Regions from separate parts of the Streptomyces sp. NBC_00086 genome, predicted to be linked through region 1. Evidence: riboswitches for the same ligand, from Rfam matches in the RefSeq annotation. Region 1 holds a riboswitch; each other region holds the start of a gene.

Region 1 (3,267 bases):
CGTGGCCCGCCCGCTCTCCTTCGGTACGGAACTCAACCGTCCTACTTCACGACGAGCGCGGTCCACGCCTTGACCCACTGGTCGCGGTTCTTGGCGATGGCCTCCGGGGCGACCGTCTCGGGCTTCTCGATGACGACGCCGTGCTTGGTGAACAGCTCCGGCACCGCCGCGTCCTTGGTCACCGGGTTCACGAACATCTGGAGCGGCATGTCCTCCTGGAACTTCTTGGAGATCAGGAAGTCCAGGAGCGCCTTGCCGCCCTCCTCGTTCTTCGCGCCCTTGAGCAGACCCGCGAACTCGGTCTGGCGGAAGCACGTGCCCGTCGCGACGCCCGTGGGGGCCTCGGCCGGCTGCGGCTCGCCGAAGAGCACCTCGACCGGCGGGCTGGAGGCGTAGGAGACGACCAGCGGCCGGTCGCCCTTGGCCTTCTTTCCGCCCGCCGAGCCGGAGAAGCGCTCGTTGTAGGCCTGCTCCCAGCCGTCGACGACCTCGACGCCGTTGGCCTTGAGCTTGCTCCAGTAGTCCTTCCAGCCCTCGTCGCCGTACTTGCCGACGGAGGCGAGGAGGAAGCCGAGGCCGGGCGAGGAGGTCGCGGCGTTCTCGGTGACCAGCAGGTTCTTGTACTCCGGCTTGATCAGGTCGTCCAGCGTCTGCGGCGGGGCGATCTTCTTGTCGGCGAAGTAGGCCTTGTCGTAGTTCACGCAGATGTCGCCGGAGTCGACGGGGGTGACCCGGTGCTCCTTGTCGGCCACGAACTCGGGCTTCACCTCGGCCAGCCCCTTGGCCTCGTACGGCGTGAAGATGCCGTTGTCGAGGGCACGGGAGAGGAGCGTGTTGTCCACGCCGAAGAAGACGTCGCCGCGCGGGGAGCCCTTGGTGAGGATCTCCTGGTTCAGGGCGGCGCCCGCGTCGCCCGACTTCAGGACCTTGACGGTGTAGCCGCTCTGCTGCTCGAACTCCTTGAGGACCGTGTCGGTCACGTTGAAGGAGTCGTGCGAGACGAGGGTGATCGTCTTGGACTTCGGAGCGGCGCTCGCCCCGGCGGACTTGTCCTTGGCATCGCTGCCGCAGGCGCTGAGCGTGGTGACGCCGAGCGCGGCCACGAGCGCGATGCCCGCCATCTTCTTGGTGGTGCTCATTGGTGCATTCCTCCTGGGATGTCCAGGAGAAGACGCGGCCCTGCCCGGCGCTCTGTGGAGCGGACGCCGGGCAGGGCGCAACAGCTTGAGTGGTGACCGAACTTCCTACCCCGAATGACCGGGGCGAGGTTCAGAGGGTCTGCGGTGACGGTTACCGCACTCTCAGCGCTGTGGCGCTCCCCTGTCGGAATATGAAATTGGTTTCGGCCACAGGGTACCCCGTGGCCGAATGCGAACCTCAACTGGCGGAAATCAGCGCTCCGAGGCGGCGAGCTGGCCGCACGCGCCGTCGATCTCCTGGCCACGGGTGTCGCGGACGGTCACCGGCACGCCGTGGCGGGCGATGGCGTCAACGAAGGCCTTCTCGTCCTCGGGCCGCGAAGCGGTCCACTTCGAGCCCGGCGTCGGGTTCAGCGGGATCAGGTTGACGTGCACGCGCTTGCCCTTGAGCAGCTTGCCGAGCAGGTCGCCGCGCCAGGCCTGGTCGTTGATGTCGCGGATCAGGGCGTACTCGATGGAGATCCGGCGGCCGGACTTCTCCGCGTACTCCCAGGCCGCGCCGAGCACCTCGCGGACGTTCCAGCGGGTGTTCACGGGGACCAGGGTGTCGCGCAGCTCGTCGTCCGGGGCGTGCAGGGAGACGGCGAGGCGGCACTTGAAGCCCTCGTCGGCGAAGCGCAGCATCGCCGGGACCAGACCCACGGTGGAGACGGTGATCCCGCGCTGGGACAGGCCCAGGCCATCGGGCTCCGGGTCGGTGAGGCGGCGGATGGCGCCGACGACGCGGTTGTAGTTGGCGAGCGGCTCACCCATGCCCATGAAGACGATGTTCGACAGCCGGGCGGGCCCGCCGGGGACCTCGCCGTCGCGCAGGGCGCGCATGCCGTCGACGATCTGGTGCACGATCTCGGCGGTCGACAGGTTGCGGTCGAGGCCCGCCTGGCCGGTGGCGCAGAACGGGCAGTTCATTCCGCAGCCGGCCTGCGAGGAGATGCACATGGTGACCCGGTCCGGGTAGCGCATCAGCACCGACTCGACGAGCGTGCCGTCGTGCAGCTTCCACAGGGTCTTGCGGGTGGTGTCGTCGTCGCACGAGATGTGGCGCAGGACGTTCATCAGGTCCGGCAGCAGCTCCTGCTGGAGCTTCTCGCGGGAGGCGGCCGGGATGTCGGTCCACTCGGCCGGGTCGTGCGCGTACCGGGCGAAGTAGTGCTGGGAGAGCTGCTTGGCCCGGAAGGGCTTCTCGCCGATCGCGGCGACCGCCTCCCGGCGCTCCTCGGGGGTGAGGTCGGCGAGGTGCCGGGGCGGCTTCTTCGCTCCACGAGGGGCGACGAAAGTGAGCTCTCCCGGGACTGGGCGGGCCATGGCAGGTACTCCTTGTAAGACGAAAGGCGCGCCGCAGAAGCAGCGCGCCTTCCAAGAGTAACCGCCCTACCTGCACGGGCGCCTTTTCGCAGGTCAGCCCGTGCCCACGAACGCCGCCAGCAGCAGCCAGACCACCGGGGCCGTCGGAAGCAGGGAATCCAGCCGGTCCATGATGCCGCCGTGACCCGGCAGCAGCGTGCCCATGTCCTTGATCCCGAGATCCCGCTTGATCATGGATTCCCCGAGGTCGCCGAGCGTGGCGCTGACCGCGACGGCGAGGCCGAGCACCAGGCCCTGCCACCAGACGCCCCCGTCGATCAGGAACTCCATGCACAGCGCGCCGGCGCCCATCGCGAAGGCCACCGCTCCGAAGAGCCCCTCGCGGGTCTTTCCTGGGCTGATGCGCGGGGCGAGCTTGGTCTTGCCGAAGCGCCAGCCGACCGCGTAGGCCCCGGTGTCGCTGACCACCGTCAGGAGCAGGAAGGTGATCACCCGCTGCGGCCCGTCGTCGGCGGTGAGCAGCATCGCGACGAAGGTGGCCAGGAAAGGCACGTAGAACGCCGCGAAGGCGCCCGCCGTGACGTCCTTGAGGTAGTCCTCGGGCGGCTCGGTCATCCGCCAGACGAGGACCGCCAGCACCGTCAGCGCCATGGCCACCCAGGCACCCTCGGCCCCGCGGACGTATCCGGCGATGACCATGGCCGCGCCGCCGATGGCGAGCGGGACCAGCGGGGCCTTGATGCCCTTCTTCTCCTGCAGCCGG
Region 2 (3,267 bases), 3.9 Mb from region 1:
GCCACGTCCGAGGCCGTTCCGGCCCCCGCGTCCAGGATGACCGGGACCCCGGCCCGCTCGGTGATCAGCTCGAAGTTGTGCGGGTTGCGGATGCCCATGCCGGAGCCGATGGGGGAGCCGAGCGGCATGATCGCCGCGCAGCCCACGTCCTCCAGCTTCCGGGCCAGCACCGGGTCGTCGTTCGTATAGGGGAGGACCGTGAAGCCCTCGTCGACCAGGATCTCCGCCGCGTCGAGCAGCTCGACCCCGTCCGGCAGGAGGGTCCGCTCGTCCGCGACGACCTCCAGCTTGATCCAGCCCGTGCCGAGGGCCTCCCGGGCCAGCCGGGCCGTGAGCACGGCCTCGCCCGCCGTGAAGCAGCCCGCGGTGTTGGGGAGGACCGCGATGCCCAGGCGGTTCAGGACGGAGAGGACCGATCCCTGGACCGTCGGGTCGAGGCGCCGCATCGCGACGGTGGTGAGTTCCGTGCCGGACGCGACCAGCGCCCGTTCCAGGATGTCCAGGCTCGGCGCCCCGCCGGTGCCCATGATCAGGCGCGAGGAGAAGGTCCGGCCGCCCAGGGTGAAGAGGTCGTCCGCCATGCTGCTCAGCCTCCCTGGACCGCGGTGAGGACCTCGACGCGGTCGCCGTCGCTCACGCAGGTGTAGGGCCACTGGCCGCGCGGCACCACGGTCTCGTTGAGGGCGGCCGCGACCCCCTTGGTGGCCTCGGTGAGGGTGGCGACCACCGTGGCGAGCATGGTCCCGTCCGCGATCTCGTGCGGCTCGCCGTTGACGGAGATGGTCATGCGAACGACTCCTGTCGCGTGAGGGTGGGCGTGGACGTGGACAAGGGCGTGGACGTGAGGGCGAAGCGGCGCGGGGTGAAGGGGCGGGCGATCTCCGGCAGTTCGCCGGTGGTCAGCAGGTCCGCCATCACGTCCCCGGTCAGCGGGGTCAGCAGGACCCCGTTGCGGTAGTGCCCGGTGGCCAGGTGCAGCCCCGGGAGTTCGGTAGGACCGAGGAGGGGGGCGTTGTCCGGTGATCCGGGCCGCAGCCCGGCCCGGGTCTCCACCAGGGGGAGTTCGGTGATCCCGGGCACCAGCTCGTGGGCGTCGCGCAGGAGTTCGTAGACCCCGCCCGCGGTGACGGTGGTGTCCCAGCCGAGTTCCTCGCTGGTGGCGCCGAGGACGAGCTCGCCGTTCTCGCGCGGCACCAGGTAGACGTGGCTGCCGCGCACGACGGCCCGTACGGTCCGCGACAGGAACGGCGCGTACGACGGGGGCACCGCGAGCCGCAGCACCTGCCCCTTCACGGGCCGTACGGGGGCCACGGCCTCGGGCGGTACGCCGTCCAGCCGGCCGCTGAGCGAGCCCGCCGCCAGCACCACCTGGTCGGCGCGCAGCTCCGTACCGTCGGCGTCGTCGAGGACCGCGCCGCAGGCCCGGTCGGCGGTGGTCAGCAGCCGCGCCGCCCCCGCGCGGTGCAGGGCGACCCCGGCCCGTTCGCAGGCGGCCAGCAGGGCGGCGGCGAGGCGGCGGGGATCGACCTGGTGGTCGCCGTCCACGCGCAGGCCGCCGCGTACGCCGGGGGCCAGCATCGGTTCCAGGCGGCGGCACTCGCGGCCGGTCAGCCACTCGGACTCCAGGCCGCAGCGGCGCTGGAGGGCGTGCAGTTCGCGCAGGTGCAGCCGGTCGTCGGCGTCGAGGGCGACGGCGAGGGTGCCGCAGGCGCGGTAGCCGATGTCCATGCCGCCGCTGGCTTCGGCGAGCTCGGCGGCGAATTCGGGGTAGCGGGCGGCGGAGGCGAGGTTGAGCCCGAGCAGGGTCTCCTCGCCGTAGTGCAGCTCGGTGACGGCGGCCAGCATGCCGGCCGCGACCTGGGCGGCCCCGCCGCCGGGGGCCGGATCGGCCAGCGCGGTGCGCAGCCCGCGCCGGGCCGCCCGCCAGGCGGTGACCAGGCCGATGATGCCGCCCCCGATGACGAGGACGTCGTGGCCGGGACTCCGGCCCTTCCGATATGAATGCATGGGCGTCCAGCCCCTCCCTTCGCCGGCATGACCCGGATCAGGTTCGTACGGTCGGAGGCCGGCCAGCCTCCCTCTCAGCCCGGTGCGCCCGGACTCCCGCGATAGGTTCGGTGCCAGAGTAACGCCGAGGCCGACGGCCGGTAAGGCTGCCTCCCCGGTGCCGGCCGCCGCCCGGCCGCCGCCCGGTCCCCAGCAGGTTCCCGCCCGCTATTCCTGACGGACCGTCAGTTGATTAGGCTGGGACGCGTGAGCGAGCAGACGCAACAGCAGACGCAGCAGGAGCAAGACACTCGGCGCGGCGTGGTGATCGTCGGCGCGGGGATGGCCGGGGTCCAGACCGCGGTCGCCCTCCGGGAACAGGGCTGGACCGGCCCCGTCACCCTGCTGGGAGCCGAACCCCACCAGCCCTACGACCGGCCCCCGCTGTCCAAGGCGGTGCTCCTCGGCAAGGCCGAGGACTCGGCCTTCGACGTGGACTTCGAGGAGCTCGGCATCGAACTCCGGCTGGGGGTCGAGGTCACCGGACTGCGGGCCGCCGACCGGGAGGTGGACACCGAGGCGGGACCGGTCCCGTACGAGTACCTCGTGCTGGCCACCGGCGCCCTCCCGCTGACCCTGCCCGGCGCGGAGGGCGTCCCCGGGGTGCACCTGCTGCGCACCCTGGACGACGCGGCCCGGCTGCGGCCCGTCCTGGCGGCCGGCTCGGCGGTGGTGGTGGTCGGGGCCGGCTGGATCGGCGCGGAGTTCGCCACCGCCGCCCGCGAGGCGGGCTGCGCGGTGACGGTGGTCGAGGCGGCCGGCCGGGTGCTGGCGGGCGCGCTGCCGGCGGAGGTCGCCGAGCCGATGGGCCGCTGGTACGCCCGGGCGGGCGCCGAGCTGCTGACGGACGCGCGGGTGGCTTCCGTGGAGCCGGGCCGGGTCCTGCTGGCCGACGGGCGGGAGCTGCCGGCCGAGGCGGTGGTGGTGGGCATCGGCGCCCGGCCGGCCACCGGATGGCTGGCCGGATCCGGCGTGGAGCTCGGCCCGGACGGAGCGGTCACCGCCGACGAGTGGCTGCGCACCTCGGTGCCCGGGGTGTACGCCGTGGGGGACTGCGCCTCCTTCCCGTCGGCCCGCTACGGATCCCGGCTGCTGGTGCACCACTGGGACAACGCCCTCCAGGGCCCGCGGGTGGTGGCGGCGGACATCCTGGCCGGAGGTTCGGGGGAGCAGGTCTACGACCCGGTCCCGTACTTCTGGTCGGAGCAGTTCGGTCGCTTC
Region 3 (3,267 bases), 1.9 Mb from region 1:
GACTCGACCGACCTCGCCTACCACTGCCTCGCCCAGCTGAGCATGCGGGGTCTCGCCGATCCCGACGCACCGAACCGCTACCTCGCCGCCCTGGGCTGACACGACGTACGCAACGGCGGCCCGCGACTCCCCCCTCGGTGTCGCGGGCCGTCCGTATGTACCGGGGCCTGGGTCAGTCGGCCAGCGGCAGGTACACGCGGTTGCCCGCGGCCGCGAACTCGGCGGACTTCTCGGCCATGCCCGCCTCGATCTCCTCGGCGCCCAGGTCGCCGCCGTGCTGGCGGCGGATGTCCTGGGAGATCTTCATCGAGCAGAACTTCGGACCGCACATGGAGCAGAAGTGCGCGGTCTTGGCCGGCTCGGCCGGGAGGGTCTCGTCGTGGAACTCACGGGCCGTGTCCGGGTCGAGGGCCAGGTTGAACTGGTCCTCCCAGCGGAACTCGAACCGCGCGTCCGACAGGGCGTCGTCCCATTCCTGGGCGCCCGGGTGCCCCTTGGCCAGGTCCGCCGCGTGGGCCGCGATCTTGTACGTGATGACACCGGTCTTCACGTCGTCGCGGTTCGGCAGGCCCAGGTGCTCCTTGGGCGTGACGTAGCAGAGCATCGCGGTGCCCCACCAGGCGATCATCGCGGCGCCGATGCCCGAGGTGATGTGGTCGTACGCGGGCGCGACGTCGGTGGTCAGCGGGCCGAGCGTGTAGAACGGCGCCTCCTCGCAGATCTCCTGCTGAAGGTCGATGTTCTCCTTGATCTTGTGCATCGGGACGTGCCCGGGGCCCTCGATCATCGTCTGCACGTTGTACCGCTTGGCGATCGTGTTCAGCTCGCCCAGCGTCTTCAGCTCCGCGAACTGCGCCGCGTCGTTGGCGTCCGCGATGGAACCGGGGCGCAGACCGTCACCGAGGGAGTACGTGACGTCGTACGCCGCGAGGATCTCGCAGAGCTCCTCGAAGTTCGTGTAGAGGAAGTTCTCCTTGTGGTGCGCCAGGCACCAGGCGGCCATGATCGAACCGCCGCGCGAGACGATGCCGGTCTTGCGGCGCGCGGTCAGCGGCACGTACGACAGCAGCACGCCGGCGTGGACCGTCATGTAGTCGACGCCCTGCTCGGCCTGCTCGATGACCGTGTCCTTGTAGATCTCCCAGGTCAGGTCCTCGGCGCGGCCGTCGACCTTCTCCAGCGCCTGGTACAGCGGCACGGTGCCGATCGGCACGGGAGAGTTGCGCAGCACCCACTCGCGGGTGGTGTGGATGTTGCGGCCGGTCGAGAGGTCCATGACCGTGTCGGCGCCCCACTTGGTCGCCCAGGTCATCTTGTCCACCTCCTCCTCGATCGAGGAGGTGACGGCGGAGTTGCCGATGTTGGCGTTGACCTTCACCAGGAACCGCTTGCCGATGATCATCGGCTCGATCTCGGGGTGGTTCACATTGACCGGCATGACCGCGCGACCTGCGGCGATCTCCTCGCGGACGACCTCGGGGGAGACGTTCTCGCGGATCGCGACGTACTCCATCTCCGGGGTGATCTCGCCCCGGCGGGCGTACGCGAGCTGCGTGACCGCGGCGCCGCCGCGACCACGGCGGGGCTGGCGCGGACGGCCCGGGAAGACCGCGTCGAGGTTCTTGAGGCCACCGCGCGGCGAGGTGTGCTTGATGCCGTCGTCCTCGGGGCGCACGGGGCGGCCCGCGTACTCCTCGGTGTCGCCGCGGCTGATGATCCAGTTCTCGCGCAGCGGCGGCAGTCCGCGGCGCACGTCGGTCTCGACCTGCGGGTCGGTGTACGGCCCGGACGTGTCGTAGAGCGTGACGTCCTTGCCGTTGGTGAGGTGGACCTGGCGAACCGGCACCCGGATGTCGGGGCGGGAGCCCGCCACGTATCCCTTGTGCCAGCCGGGCTGGCGCTCGGTCTGGCCGTCGGCGTCCTGGCTGACGGCAGGCGTGCGTGCGTCCTGAATGGTCATGAGACCTAATCTCCCTACGCCGGCATTACCCGGTAACAGGTTCGGCGGTCGACGCAGCCTCCTCCCGTACGCATATTCGAATGCGAACGGTGATCAGCGCCCTCTCAGCCCGGTGCTCCGAGCTCCCGCGTTGTGCAAAGTAGCCCCCACGCTAGCGTCATGTGTGGCGTGCTGAACAGTGGGCCCCCTCATCTGTTGCGATGATCAGTCAGTGACGTCCTCGCCGCAGCCCCCCACCGAGCCCACGGATCCCGCTGGTCACGCCGACCACCCCGGCCACGCGCATGCGCACCCCGGTGACTCGCCCGACCGCTCCGCCGGGCACTCCCATGGCCATTCGCACAGCCATGGCCCGGCGGCCCCCGTCTCGAAGCACCTGCGCAAGGTGATCGCGGCCGTTCTGATCCCCTTCGCCACCGCCGTCGTGATCGGCATGGCGGTGCTCTGGCCCGGTGGCGCGCCGGGCCACGAACGCACCGGGGTCGGCTTCGACCGGCAGACCCAGGAGGCCACGGTCGTCGCGCTCCAACACGTCGACTGCAAATCCGTGAACGCCGCGCAGGTGCCGGCCACCGGCGACACCTCCACCCCCGAGGGACGCGAGGCCCTCGCCTCGCAGACCGGCGAGTGCAAGAAGGCCACCATCAGGGTGGGCAGCGGCCCCGACAAGGGCCGCGAGTTCATCGAGATCGTCCAGCCGGGCGCTCCACGACAGTTGACGGACGGCCAGGACGTGGTGGTCGCCTACGCTCCGGACGCGCCCCGGGACCTCCAGTACTCCGTGATCGACGTGAACCGCAAGCTGCCGATGGCCCTCCTCGCGGGCATCTTCGCCCTCGCGGTCGTCCTCGTCGGGCGGATGCGCGGGCTGTTCGCGCTCATCGCCCTCGCCGTCAGCTTCGCGGTGCTGACCCTCTTCATCCTCCCGGCGATCCTGCAGGGGTCGAACCCGCTGGTCGTGGCCGTGGTCGGAGCCAGCGCGATCATGCTGATCGCGCTCTACATGTGCCACGGGCTGACGGCCCGCACCTCGGTCGCGGTCCTCGGCACCATCATCTCGCTGCTGCTGATCGGCCTGCTGGGCTCGCTGTTCATCGACTGGGCATTCCTCAGCGGCAACACCGACGACAACACCGGGCTGATCCACGGGCTCTACCCGAACATCGACATGAGCGGTTTGCTGCTTGCGGGTGTCATCATCGGATCGCTCGGCGTACTCGACGACGTGACCGTCACTCAGACCTCGGCGGTCTGGGAACTCCACCAGGCAGACCCGTCGATGGGCCCCCGCGGGCTCTATCGTGCGG

What was found. A riboswitch is a leader RNA that binds a small molecule or an ion and turns the genes downstream of it on or off. The one in region 1 is predicted to bind thiamine pyrophosphate.
Region 2: linked by a shared signal. The riboswitch ahead of thiO (glycine oxidase ThiO) and the one ahead of OG276_RS09755 (thiamine ABC transporter substrate binding subunit) in region 1 are both predicted to bind thiamine pyrophosphate.
Region 3: linked by a shared signal. The riboswitch ahead of thiC (phosphomethylpyrimidine synthase ThiC) and the one ahead of OG276_RS09755 (thiamine ABC transporter substrate binding subunit) in region 1 are both predicted to bind thiamine pyrophosphate.

The regions. Positions count from the first base shown of each region.
Region 1 is NZ_JAPELZ010000001.1:2,252,056-2,255,322, forward strand. Features, by position in the region: gene OG276_RS09755 (thiamine ABC transporter substrate binding subunit) at 42-1,139, opposite strand; TPP riboswitch at 1,224-1,332, opposite strand; gene rlmN (23S rRNA (adenine(2503)-C(2))-methyltransferase RlmN) at 1,392-2,504, opposite strand; gene OG276_RS09765 (phosphatidate cytidylyltransferase) at 2,598-3,267, opposite strand, start outside.
Region 2 is NZ_JAPELZ010000001.1:6,119,727-6,122,993, forward strand. Features, by position in the region: gene OG276_RS27745 (thiazole synthase) at 1-581, opposite strand, end outside; gene thiS (sulfur carrier protein ThiS) at 587-787, opposite strand; gene thiO (glycine oxidase ThiO) at 784-2,007, opposite strand; TPP riboswitch at 2,005-2,117, opposite strand; gene OG276_RS27760 (NAD(P)/FAD-dependent oxidoreductase) at 2,254-3,267, shown strand, end outside.
Region 3 is NZ_JAPELZ010000001.1:4,146,319-4,149,585, reverse strand. Features, by position in the region: gene OG276_RS18575 (FkbM family methyltransferase) at 1-99, shown strand, start outside; gene thiC (phosphomethylpyrimidine synthase ThiC) at 173-1,960, opposite strand; TPP riboswitch at 1,955-2,099, opposite strand; gene OG276_RS18565 (YibE/F family protein) at 2,172-3,267, shown strand, end outside.